2 regions of the Paenibacillus sp. FSL W8-0426 genome follow, and region 2 is predicted to be linked to the other one. Evidence: riboswitches for the same ligand, from Rfam matches in the RefSeq annotation. Region 2 holds a riboswitch; the other holds the start of a gene.
The links. Region 2 has a riboswitch for cyclic di-AMP ahead of MKY59_RS00525 (C40 family peptidase). Riboswitches for the same ligand answer to the same signal wherever they lie in the genome.
Positions count from the first base shown of each region.

Region 1: another riboswitch for cyclic di-AMP. It lies ahead of MKY59_RS17940 (3D domain-containing protein); the one in region 2 lies ahead of MKY59_RS00525 (C40 family peptidase).

Region 1 is NZ_CP150203.1:4,027,864-4,032,442, forward strand. It holds gene MKY59_RS17925 (PspA/IM30 family protein) at 1-61, opposite strand, end outside; gene MKY59_RS17930 (hypothetical protein) at 166-534, opposite strand; gene MKY59_RS17935 (polysaccharide deacetylase family protein) at 686-1,501, shown strand; gene MKY59_RS17940 (3D domain-containing protein) at 1,564-2,226, opposite strand; cyclic di-AMP (ydaO/yuaA leader) riboswitch at 2,236-2,431, opposite strand; gene MKY59_RS17945 (amino acid ABC transporter ATP-binding protein) at 2,667-3,389, opposite strand; gene MKY59_RS17950 (ABC transporter substrate-binding protein/permease) at 3,376-4,579, opposite strand, start outside.
Region 2 is NZ_CP150203.1:107,203-111,781, forward strand. It holds gene rbsK (ribokinase) at 1-466, shown strand, start outside; gene MKY59_RS00515 (cytochrome c) at 599-955, opposite strand; gene MKY59_RS00520 (GNAT family N-acetyltransferase) at 1,146-1,598, opposite strand; gene MKY59_RS00525 (C40 family peptidase) at 1,877-2,332, opposite strand; cyclic di-AMP (ydaO/yuaA leader) riboswitch at 2,352-2,489, opposite strand; gene MKY59_RS00530 (hypothetical protein) at 2,741-3,583, opposite strand; gene MKY59_RS00535 (M1 family metallopeptidase) at 3,594-4,579, opposite strand, start outside.

The DNA.
Region 1 (4,579 bases), 3.0 Mb from region 2:
TGTCGATAATAGCGTTAATGTTTGACATCGTTAAATCACGCAATCGTTTGAAAATGGACATTTAATTTTCCTCCTAGTCGATAATACAACCCTGTATATAATTATACATACGTCGCAATCGTCTGTCCGTTTCAATTTTCAATCAAAAATTTGTGAACCGCCGTTTTAGGAATGAACGGCATCGTTCACCAAACCATTCGTATGTTCGGACGGGTTTAAATGTTCATCAAGCAGCCTTTCCGCAGTCTGCACAATTTCGTCGATTTGCATGCGCGTAATGCCATTGTAATGAATGCCCATAATGACGGTTACGGTCGTTCTGAGATGCTGCGCCGCTTTACGGGCAAGACGCTCGCACAGTTCCTGTTCCTTATGCCCCGGAATGTGCATGACCGAACCGTTAATGCGTTCCCCATCCGGATAATATGTGGCGACTGCACCGATATGCGCTTTTCCTCCTGTCACCAATAATACGCGGTCATCCCCGGTTTGAATTGCTTGAAGCTTCATCGTTTTCAAATCGAACTCATTCATCTGCGTCCACCCAACCTTCATGTTTTATGTATTTGCTGGAATTATGAGCCTCATTCGTCGCAAAGACAATGAAACACTTCACATCCCGCATAAACCATTGCGATCCCGGGAATACCAAAAAAGAACGCATTCTTGAAAGGAGGCTGCTGTCATGCGTGTTCGCCTCAACGTGGCCATTGGGATCGTCTGCATGCTGCTTTGCGTTAGTTTCTCTCCCTTACGACCTGCCGCGGCAATGGGGGATCATTCGGTGCCTTCAGGGGAGTCCAAGGAAACCATCCATTCGTCGGAGGAAGAACAGCTGACTCTGGGACAGCTTCGGCGAAAATATGCAGATACTTTCAAGACCAACGGTCCGTCGACCAAACGGGTCGCTTTAACTTTTGACGATGTGCCTGATCCTCGATTCACGCCTCAAGTGTTGGATGTTTTAAAAGAACATCATGTACGGGCTACTTTTTTCATCGTAGGCAACCGTGCTGAGAAACATCCTGACCTGGTCAAACGCATCGTGAAAGAAGGGCATGTCGTCGGCAATCACAGTTACAATCACCCCCAATTCAGCAAATTGTCCATGAGCGCATTCCGCAAACAGATTTTGCGAACCGGGGAAATCATACAGAGACTGACAGGATATACTCCAAAAATGATTCGTCCTCCGTACGGGGATATTAATGAAGAGCAGCTCAAATGGGCAGCAAGGAACCACTACAGCATCGTAAACTGGAACGTGGATTCATTGGATTGGAAGGGCATCCCCAAAGAAAAGGTCAAAGAAAACATATTATCTGCCGTCAAACCCGGCTCCATTATTCTTCAACATGCCGGTGGCGGCGTCGGGACCAATCTCAGCGGGACGGTAGAGGCATTGCCGGAGGTGATCACGGAGCTGCAAAAAAGAGGATACAAATTGGTCACTTTAGATGAAATGCTGCAAATGCCCAAAAACAGAAAAACCGTAAAATGACCGGATGCAAAAAGGTGTTCGCTTCACTCACGCTTCGTGATTGAACGAACACCTTCGTCGATTTATTTCAAAATAAAGAGTTTCACATCCTGAAACCCGAATGAACTCACGGATTGTTTGCTTCCGGGGATGAAAATATCAATGCGGTTTCCTTTGATGGCAGAACCCGTATCACGCGCCGTAGCCACAAAAGCCTGTTTAGGCAATCCCGGATGGCTGTGTCCAGTCACCAACACTTTGGTTCCGAGCGGGATGATCTTAGGATCTACCGCGATGGTACCGAGCTCAAGGTCGTTGCCGAAATAATCAACAGATCCCCACTTCCCGTTCTCGGAAGGGTCCGCCGAATACCCTGTAGCGACAACGTTCAATGTCTTGCTGTAATCAAACGTTTTGCCCCACGCCTCTACGACTTTGTCTTCATTGTTTACGTCCAGACTGGCAGCAGTTACTGCATTGGCCTGAACTTTCGATGCTGAAGCTGCAGCGGATGCGGTGCTTGTTTTGCCCGGAATGTTGATTTTCACCCCGTCATAGATATTGTACGCGGAGATGCCCGTATTGGCCTTCATCAACGTGTCGAGGGCAATGTTGTATTTCTTGGAAAGCGTATAAAAGGTATCTCCTTCTTTGGCCACATGGACGGAATCTGCGTGAGCCGGGACAGCCTGGATCAATACGGCTGCTGCTAACATGGCTGTTGCGGTTTTGACGATGCGTTTCATCGAATTAAGTCTACCTCCCTTATTATGCCTGCGAAGTTAGTTGTCGGATTCGGATGGAGGAGACCACCCTATAGGTATAGATTTACACGTATTGCTTATGTACGCCCTAATTCACCCCAAGCAGCTGCAAGGATGCGACTGCCCCTCTACTGCATCATTACTTCCCCCGCACCTTCCGTTAAGAAAGTTTCGGCACGACTAATATATCACAATATTGTAACCATGGTGCCTAGTAATTGTTACCAATCTGCAATCGCTTCCCCTTGTAATTCAGCGTATGTCCCTTGTTTCATGGGAATCCGGGGTTTCGAATGGTCGCTCGTTCCCGCTTAGATGGTAACAGAAAAGTTACTTTTTCAATCCATAGCGCACCAATCCAAGCAAAAAACCATGCCTCCTTAAACAGCAGGCATGGTTTATCTTGATACTCCAATGATCGGCTAAAGAACCTTTGCCAAAAAATCGCGGGTACGTGCATGTTTGGGTGCACCGAACACTTCTGAAGGCGTTCCGTCTTCTACGATCACTCCGCCGTCCATGAACAAAATGCGATCCCCAACTTCGCGGGCAAAGCCCATCTCATGGGTTACGATGACCATGGTCATGCCGCCTTCGGCAAGTCGTTTCATGACATCCAGCACCTCGCCGACCATTTCCGGATCAAGCGCGGAGGTCGGCTCATCGAACAGCATAACGTGCGGCTGCATGGCGAGCGCCCGGGCAATGGCGATACGCTGCTTCTGTCCGCCTGACAATTGGCTTGGATAAGCATTCTTTTTGTCGTAAAGGCCCACCGTTCTCAGCAAATCCTCCGCAATCTTGGTTGCTTCCTGGACGGATTGTTTCTTCACCTTGATCGGGGCGATTGTCACGTTCTGCAGCACCGTTTTGTGCGGAAACAGATTAAAATGCTGGAAGACCATGCCCATTTTTTCACGGGTTGCGTTAATGTTGTGTTTAGGGTCGGTGATGGATACCCCTTCAAAATTGATTTCGCCTGAAGTCGGTTGCTCCAGCAGGTTCAAGCAGCGCAAAAACGTACTTTTCCCCGAGCCCGAAGGTCCGATGACCACCACGACTTCTCCTTTTCCGATCGTTACGTCGATGCCTTTCAGCACTTCGTTTTTTCCGTAAGATTTATGCAGTTGTTTAACGTCGATCACTTGCACTCAACTTCCTTTCCAGTCGTCCCAACAGCTTGGACAAAATGAATGTCAGCACGAAGTAAATGGCTGCGGCGATCAGGAATGGATTCAAGCCCTGATACGTAATGTTTTTGACCACGCTGGCCTGATACATGATATCGACCATACCGATCACCGAAATGATGGACGATTCCTTGATAATGGTAACAAACTCGTTACCGATCGCCGGAAGGACCGCTTTGAAGGCCTGCGGCAGGACAATAAAGCGCATCGCTGCAGCTTTGCCCATCCCCAAAGACCGAGCCGCTTCCATCTGTCCGCGGTCCACGCCTTGAATACCTGCGCGGAAGATTTCCGCCAAGTAAGCACCGCTGTTGATGGACAACGTAATAATCCCTGCCTGAAGCGGCGAGAAGTTAATGCTTAAGGTCAAAGCCAGGCCGTAATAAATGATCATCAACTGGACCAGCATCGGGGTTCCACGGATCAATTCGACGTATGCCGTACCGATCCAGCGCAGGATGGCTGCGTCATGGAGACGGAACCAACAGATGATCAGACCGATGATGACACCGAAAATGACGCCAAGCGCAGACAACAGCAAGGTATAGCCCACACCTGTTGCATAAAAGCTTTTGTATTGCCAGAACACTTCCAGAATATTCGGTGTTTTGGTTTCTTTTCCCGCCATCATTTGGCTCGCTTCGGTAACCATCTGAGGGATTTTGTTTTCGCTTTTCAGTCGGGCAAGCGTTGCGTTTACGGCATTCAGAAGTTCTGTGTTTCCTTTGCGGATACCGATGGCGGCCTCTGCTTCTTCTTCGTCCGGCACTGCAGGCGCAAGCACGATGTTGTCATCCAGGTATCCGACGGCAACGGTGTCCTCCAGAATGGCTGCGTCGATACGATTGGTCTCCAATTGCAGCACAATATCGGAAATCTTGTCCAATGCAGTCAGCTTAGCACCGGCAATCTTCTGACCGATCTCTTCTTGAATAGAGCCTTTCTGCACGCCGATCTTCTGGTTCTCCAGCTCGGCCATCGTCGGGAACTTGTCCTTGTCCTCAGCGCGTACGACGATGACTTGCTTCGATTTGTAGTAGGTTTCCGAGAAGTCGATGCTTCTTCTGCGTTCATCGGTCGGGGTCATGCCCGAGATGACCATGTCGACGCGACCGCTCTGCAACGCGGGCAGAAGTCCGTCAAAG
Region 2 (4,579 bases):
GGCTCCCGCAGTGCCGGGTCTGCCTGAGGAGCTCCTGCGGTGCGTCGACGTGATTACGCCGAACCGCAGCGAGCTCGCCGTGCTTACCGGCCGGGACCACCTCCGGCCGGAAGACGTCGATGCGGCAGTCGCAGAGCTCGCCGCATCCCTCGGGGCCGCCGTCGTCACGACGCTCGGCCCCGAGGGGGCTGCCTACGCGGCTGCGCCAGGCGGCCGCGTACAGGCAGGGCAAGCCGGCGCATGCCGTGCGCCCGGCTATGCCGTGAGCGCCGTCGACACGACCGGCGCCGGCGATTGCTTCAACGGCGCGCTGGCGGTAGCCCTGGCGCGCGGCGAAACGCTGGACGCGGCCGTAGGCTTCGCCATGGGCGCGGCAGCGTTGTCGGTGACCAAGCTCGGCGCCCAGTCCGGGATGCCGACGGCACGCGAGGTAGAGGCATTCCTCGCGGAGCGAACGTCCAAATAGCCTTCTACAAGGCTTGGCGCTGCAGCAGCCGTGCTGCCTATGGTTTGCAATGGAAAAAGGCTCACGATCCTTCAATAGAGGGCCGTGAGCCTTTCTGCATGTGCACCCCATGCGAAGGGCCATGCTTGCGTATTATTTCTTCTCCGACAACCACATCGCAATGTTGGCGATTTCCTCTTCTTTCAGCTTGCCTTTGAAGGAAGGCATGCCGCCTTTGCCCTTGAGAATGACGGAGTAGATTTTGTCCACGTCGTCCTGGCTTCCGATCTTTTGCAGATTGGGGCCAACGGCGCCTTGAAGCTGATCTCCATGACAGGAGATACAGTTGGCTTTGACGGTCGCCTCCGCTTGGGCAGCGTCCATCGTGACTTCCGGCATGGTGGGTTTGGCCTCCTCAGCCACCTCCTCTTTCCCTGGAAGCGTAAACATTAACACGATTGCCAACGCGCATGCTGCAAAAAATATTCCGCTCATGATCCATTTGTGCATCCCTTAAGTCCCCCTCCAGAATGAAAGATCATCTTACTCCAACTGTCCATCTCATTATACCGGAACCGGGTGGGACAGCATAGCATTTTGTGGAAATTATCATAACCAATTACACCTTTGCAGGATTTGCGATGCTGGTTCACATATCATCAATTCAACCGACTAATAGAGAGGCGGCCGTCCGGTAGAATTAAAAGCCTTCATAAACCATGCAGTGAAAAAGCTTCATTCCTTCCGGCGTCATTCGTTCATAGGTGTCGTGAATCGCAAATCCTGCCCTTTGATACACCCGAATGGCCCGATGATTCCAGGTCAGCACCTCCAGATCGATTTCATTTTCAGGATTGCGGCGCCGGGCCTCCTGGACGATGGCTGCCACGAACTCCATGCCCTGGCCCTGTCCGCAGCGCTCCGGCCTCATCCCGAGACCAATGCGCGTTACGCCTTCCAGCGGAAAGTATTGCGCGAATCCCGCTAATTCGCCATGCTCCGTGAGGACGGCGACATATTGTTCTCGTCTTAGCCGATCATCCCCAAATTCGATCTCAAGCGCCTTCATCTGTTCCCAAGGAAGGAACCCATAGATGTTGTACGGGGGATCATATGCCCAACTGCAGATCTGTTCGCCGTGTTCTTCCTGCATCGGAATAACGTTGAATGTGGTTGAACCTTCGTACACCACCGTGCCTCCTTTCCTGATGCGAAACAGGACAAGCTTTGAAAAAAGTGAAACAAAAGTCCTGTCTATTCCGTTATATATATTCATAATACGCCATTCGCCGTTTATATTATAACAGGATGGGTAAAATCATCATAAGGGCACGGACGCATGCAAAAAACCGCTGGGATCATTCCTGCGGAGAATGATGCCAACGGTTTTTGTTCAAGCTTCGTTACAGTATGACGTTGCCTAGCTTGTCCTTAGTCGAGTGCAAGCGTCTCATATGCGTCCGTGCTCATAATGCGTTTGGCGCCGATATAACGGTCAGCCCAATAGTTTTCGCTCAGGGAACTGATAGTTACACCTTTTGATGAAGAAGAATGTGCGAATTTGCCTTCGCCGACAAAGATGCCAACGTGGGAAACGCCTTTACCTGTCGTGTTAAAGAATACCAGATCGCCTGGTCTCATTTCCATGCGGGATACCGAATCGCCCATTTCGTATTGAGCGCTTGATTGACGTGCCAAATCAATGCCCAGCTTGTCGAATACATAACGCGTGAACCCTGAGCAATCGAAACCGCTAAGGGTTGTTCCACCGCTTTTATATGTAGTTCCCATTGCCGAATCAATGACTTCATCCATTTTAGAATCTGCGAATGCGCTTCCTGCCCCAAGCGATAGTGCGAATGTTAGGCTGAGTACAGCTGCGGTGATTTTCTTCTTAAACAAAAGATTTTTCCCCTTCCAACGCCTGCGAGGTTAGCTTAAGGATTCGGTTGAAGGTCCCCTATGATCCCTCTGTAGCAAGATCAATTCACCCATAACTGGTTCCCCCGCTTCCCAGGTGCCAGGAATTTGGCTTATCATGATGTGCACCTGTGAAATCAATATGACAATTTTAAGTAGTTACAATTATGAAGTTAAAGATTACAAAGTTGTTACTAAAAGATCACTGGGAATATTGTAACAGAGGTGTACCTGTTTGGCAACGTTTAACAGCAAATTTAGCAAAAAAATCCCCGACCTTAGACGGGGAAAGGTCGGGGATTGCTGATTTTAAAGCGTTTTTATAAATAAAAGTTAACATGGAGATGGTAACAAATTTGCTCGCCAACCCCTGACTTAATGTTTGGCGAGCTTGGATTGCCAAAGACGAAAATGAGCGCATATTTTCCACAGGCTGAGGATGCAGCGTGCAAGCGGATAGGTTTGCTGCAGGATCAGTCCGGCAAGACCGGTCAACCACCAGGAGAACGAGGTGAATGCGCCGAAGAGGAGCAGGTGGAAAACACCGAGAATAAGGGCAATTCCCGTCACGGTCATAATGCTCCGGAGCGCGATCCACAGCGCGTGGAACGCGCTTTTTATCGGTTCATGGCTTTCTGGAGCCGAGACCCCGAACTGCATGTACAACAAGGCATGATGCACGATCCAGCCATAGACGATCCAGCCGGCGATATAAGGAATCCCGGGCATCAGCAGGGCGAGTGAATGGAACCCGTCCATCAGAATGGCATACAGCTTTGGCAGAAGCCAGTAGCCGGGCAACAAGATGAGCAAGGTTCGGATCGTTTGCAGGAGCAGGATCGGCTTCCAAAGCTGGCGAATGCCTTTCACAAACGGGATACGTTCATCCGTTTGCTCGAAATGCTGCAGCGAGTACATCAGGCCGGCATGGATCAGGGGGCTGATTAGCATCCGCAAGAGCAGCATGGCCCCCAGAATCCAAAGGTATCGATGTACTTCCGGATGGGCAGACAGGCTGAGCTGGCTTTCCATTTTGAACAATAATGTGCTGAGTTCGCCCGCTTCAGGCTCGGGATAGCGCCGCAGGAGCGGCACGACTGCCGACTGTACCATCCGGAACAGGAAGTAACCCCAGACCAATTGATACAAGAATAAAAGCGCGGCAATGAACATGTGCTGGCGGACGAGAAACCAGCCTTCGCGTATTTTAGCTTTCACTGTTTCCACCTCACCATGTCAGACCTCCGAAAATGGCTTCTATTAGTTTGGTTGCGCCCAGGCTCCAGCGGAATTGGACGGGCTCATCCAGGCCGGCTTTTAAAAAATTGTTCATATGCCGGTTCTCCAGCACCATGCTGTACAGCGGGTCGGTCATGGCCCAGGAGACGGGAGAAGAATAAGTGAGACGGTAAGTAATCCGCTCTTCCCGTCCATCCCATTGCTTGTTCACGACGTGGCCGTCTTCAAACACGATCCGAACGGGCACGCCCTTGTAATCACTGCCTTTTTTCTGGACCGTGATAGACGATTCATACCAGGTGTTACCTTCCTTTTGCACGGGTTTCACCGAGATTTTTTCAACCGCGAAGTCGGCCATGCCGCTGCCGTATACGTACTGGTTGAAATATTCGGACCACGAGGCTCGCGTGACCTGTTCCACCACCCTCTGAAAATCCGTGGAGGAAGGATGTTTGAACCGGTACTTTTTGACGTAGGTCGAAAGAATGCGTTCCATCGTTTTGGCGCCGACCTGCTGTTCGATGCCGAGAAGCACGAGTTTGCCGCGCGTATACACGTTGGAGGCGTAGTCATTCTGCGAATCGAACTTCCACGACTCTTGCGTAAGCGGTGCAGGGGAGGTAATGAGACCAGCTTGTACAGGCAGGTTGGGAATAAGGCCGTATTCCAGTTCCATCACCTTATCCTCGGCATAGGAGGTGAAGCCCTCATCCAACCAAGCCTCCTCGAATTCGTTGCTTGCGACCATACCGTAAAAATACTGATGCCCAATCTCGTGCACAACGGTGCGTTCCAGATCATAACCCGGGGACGTATCGTCCGCGCCAAACGCTGTAACGAGCGTTGGATACTCCATGCCGCCGGCACCGTTACCGGCTTTCGGAGGAACCACGATGGATAATGTGGAGTAAGGGTAACGCCCGAACCATTTGCTGTAATTAGTCAATGCGGCTTTGGCTGCATAGAAATAACGTT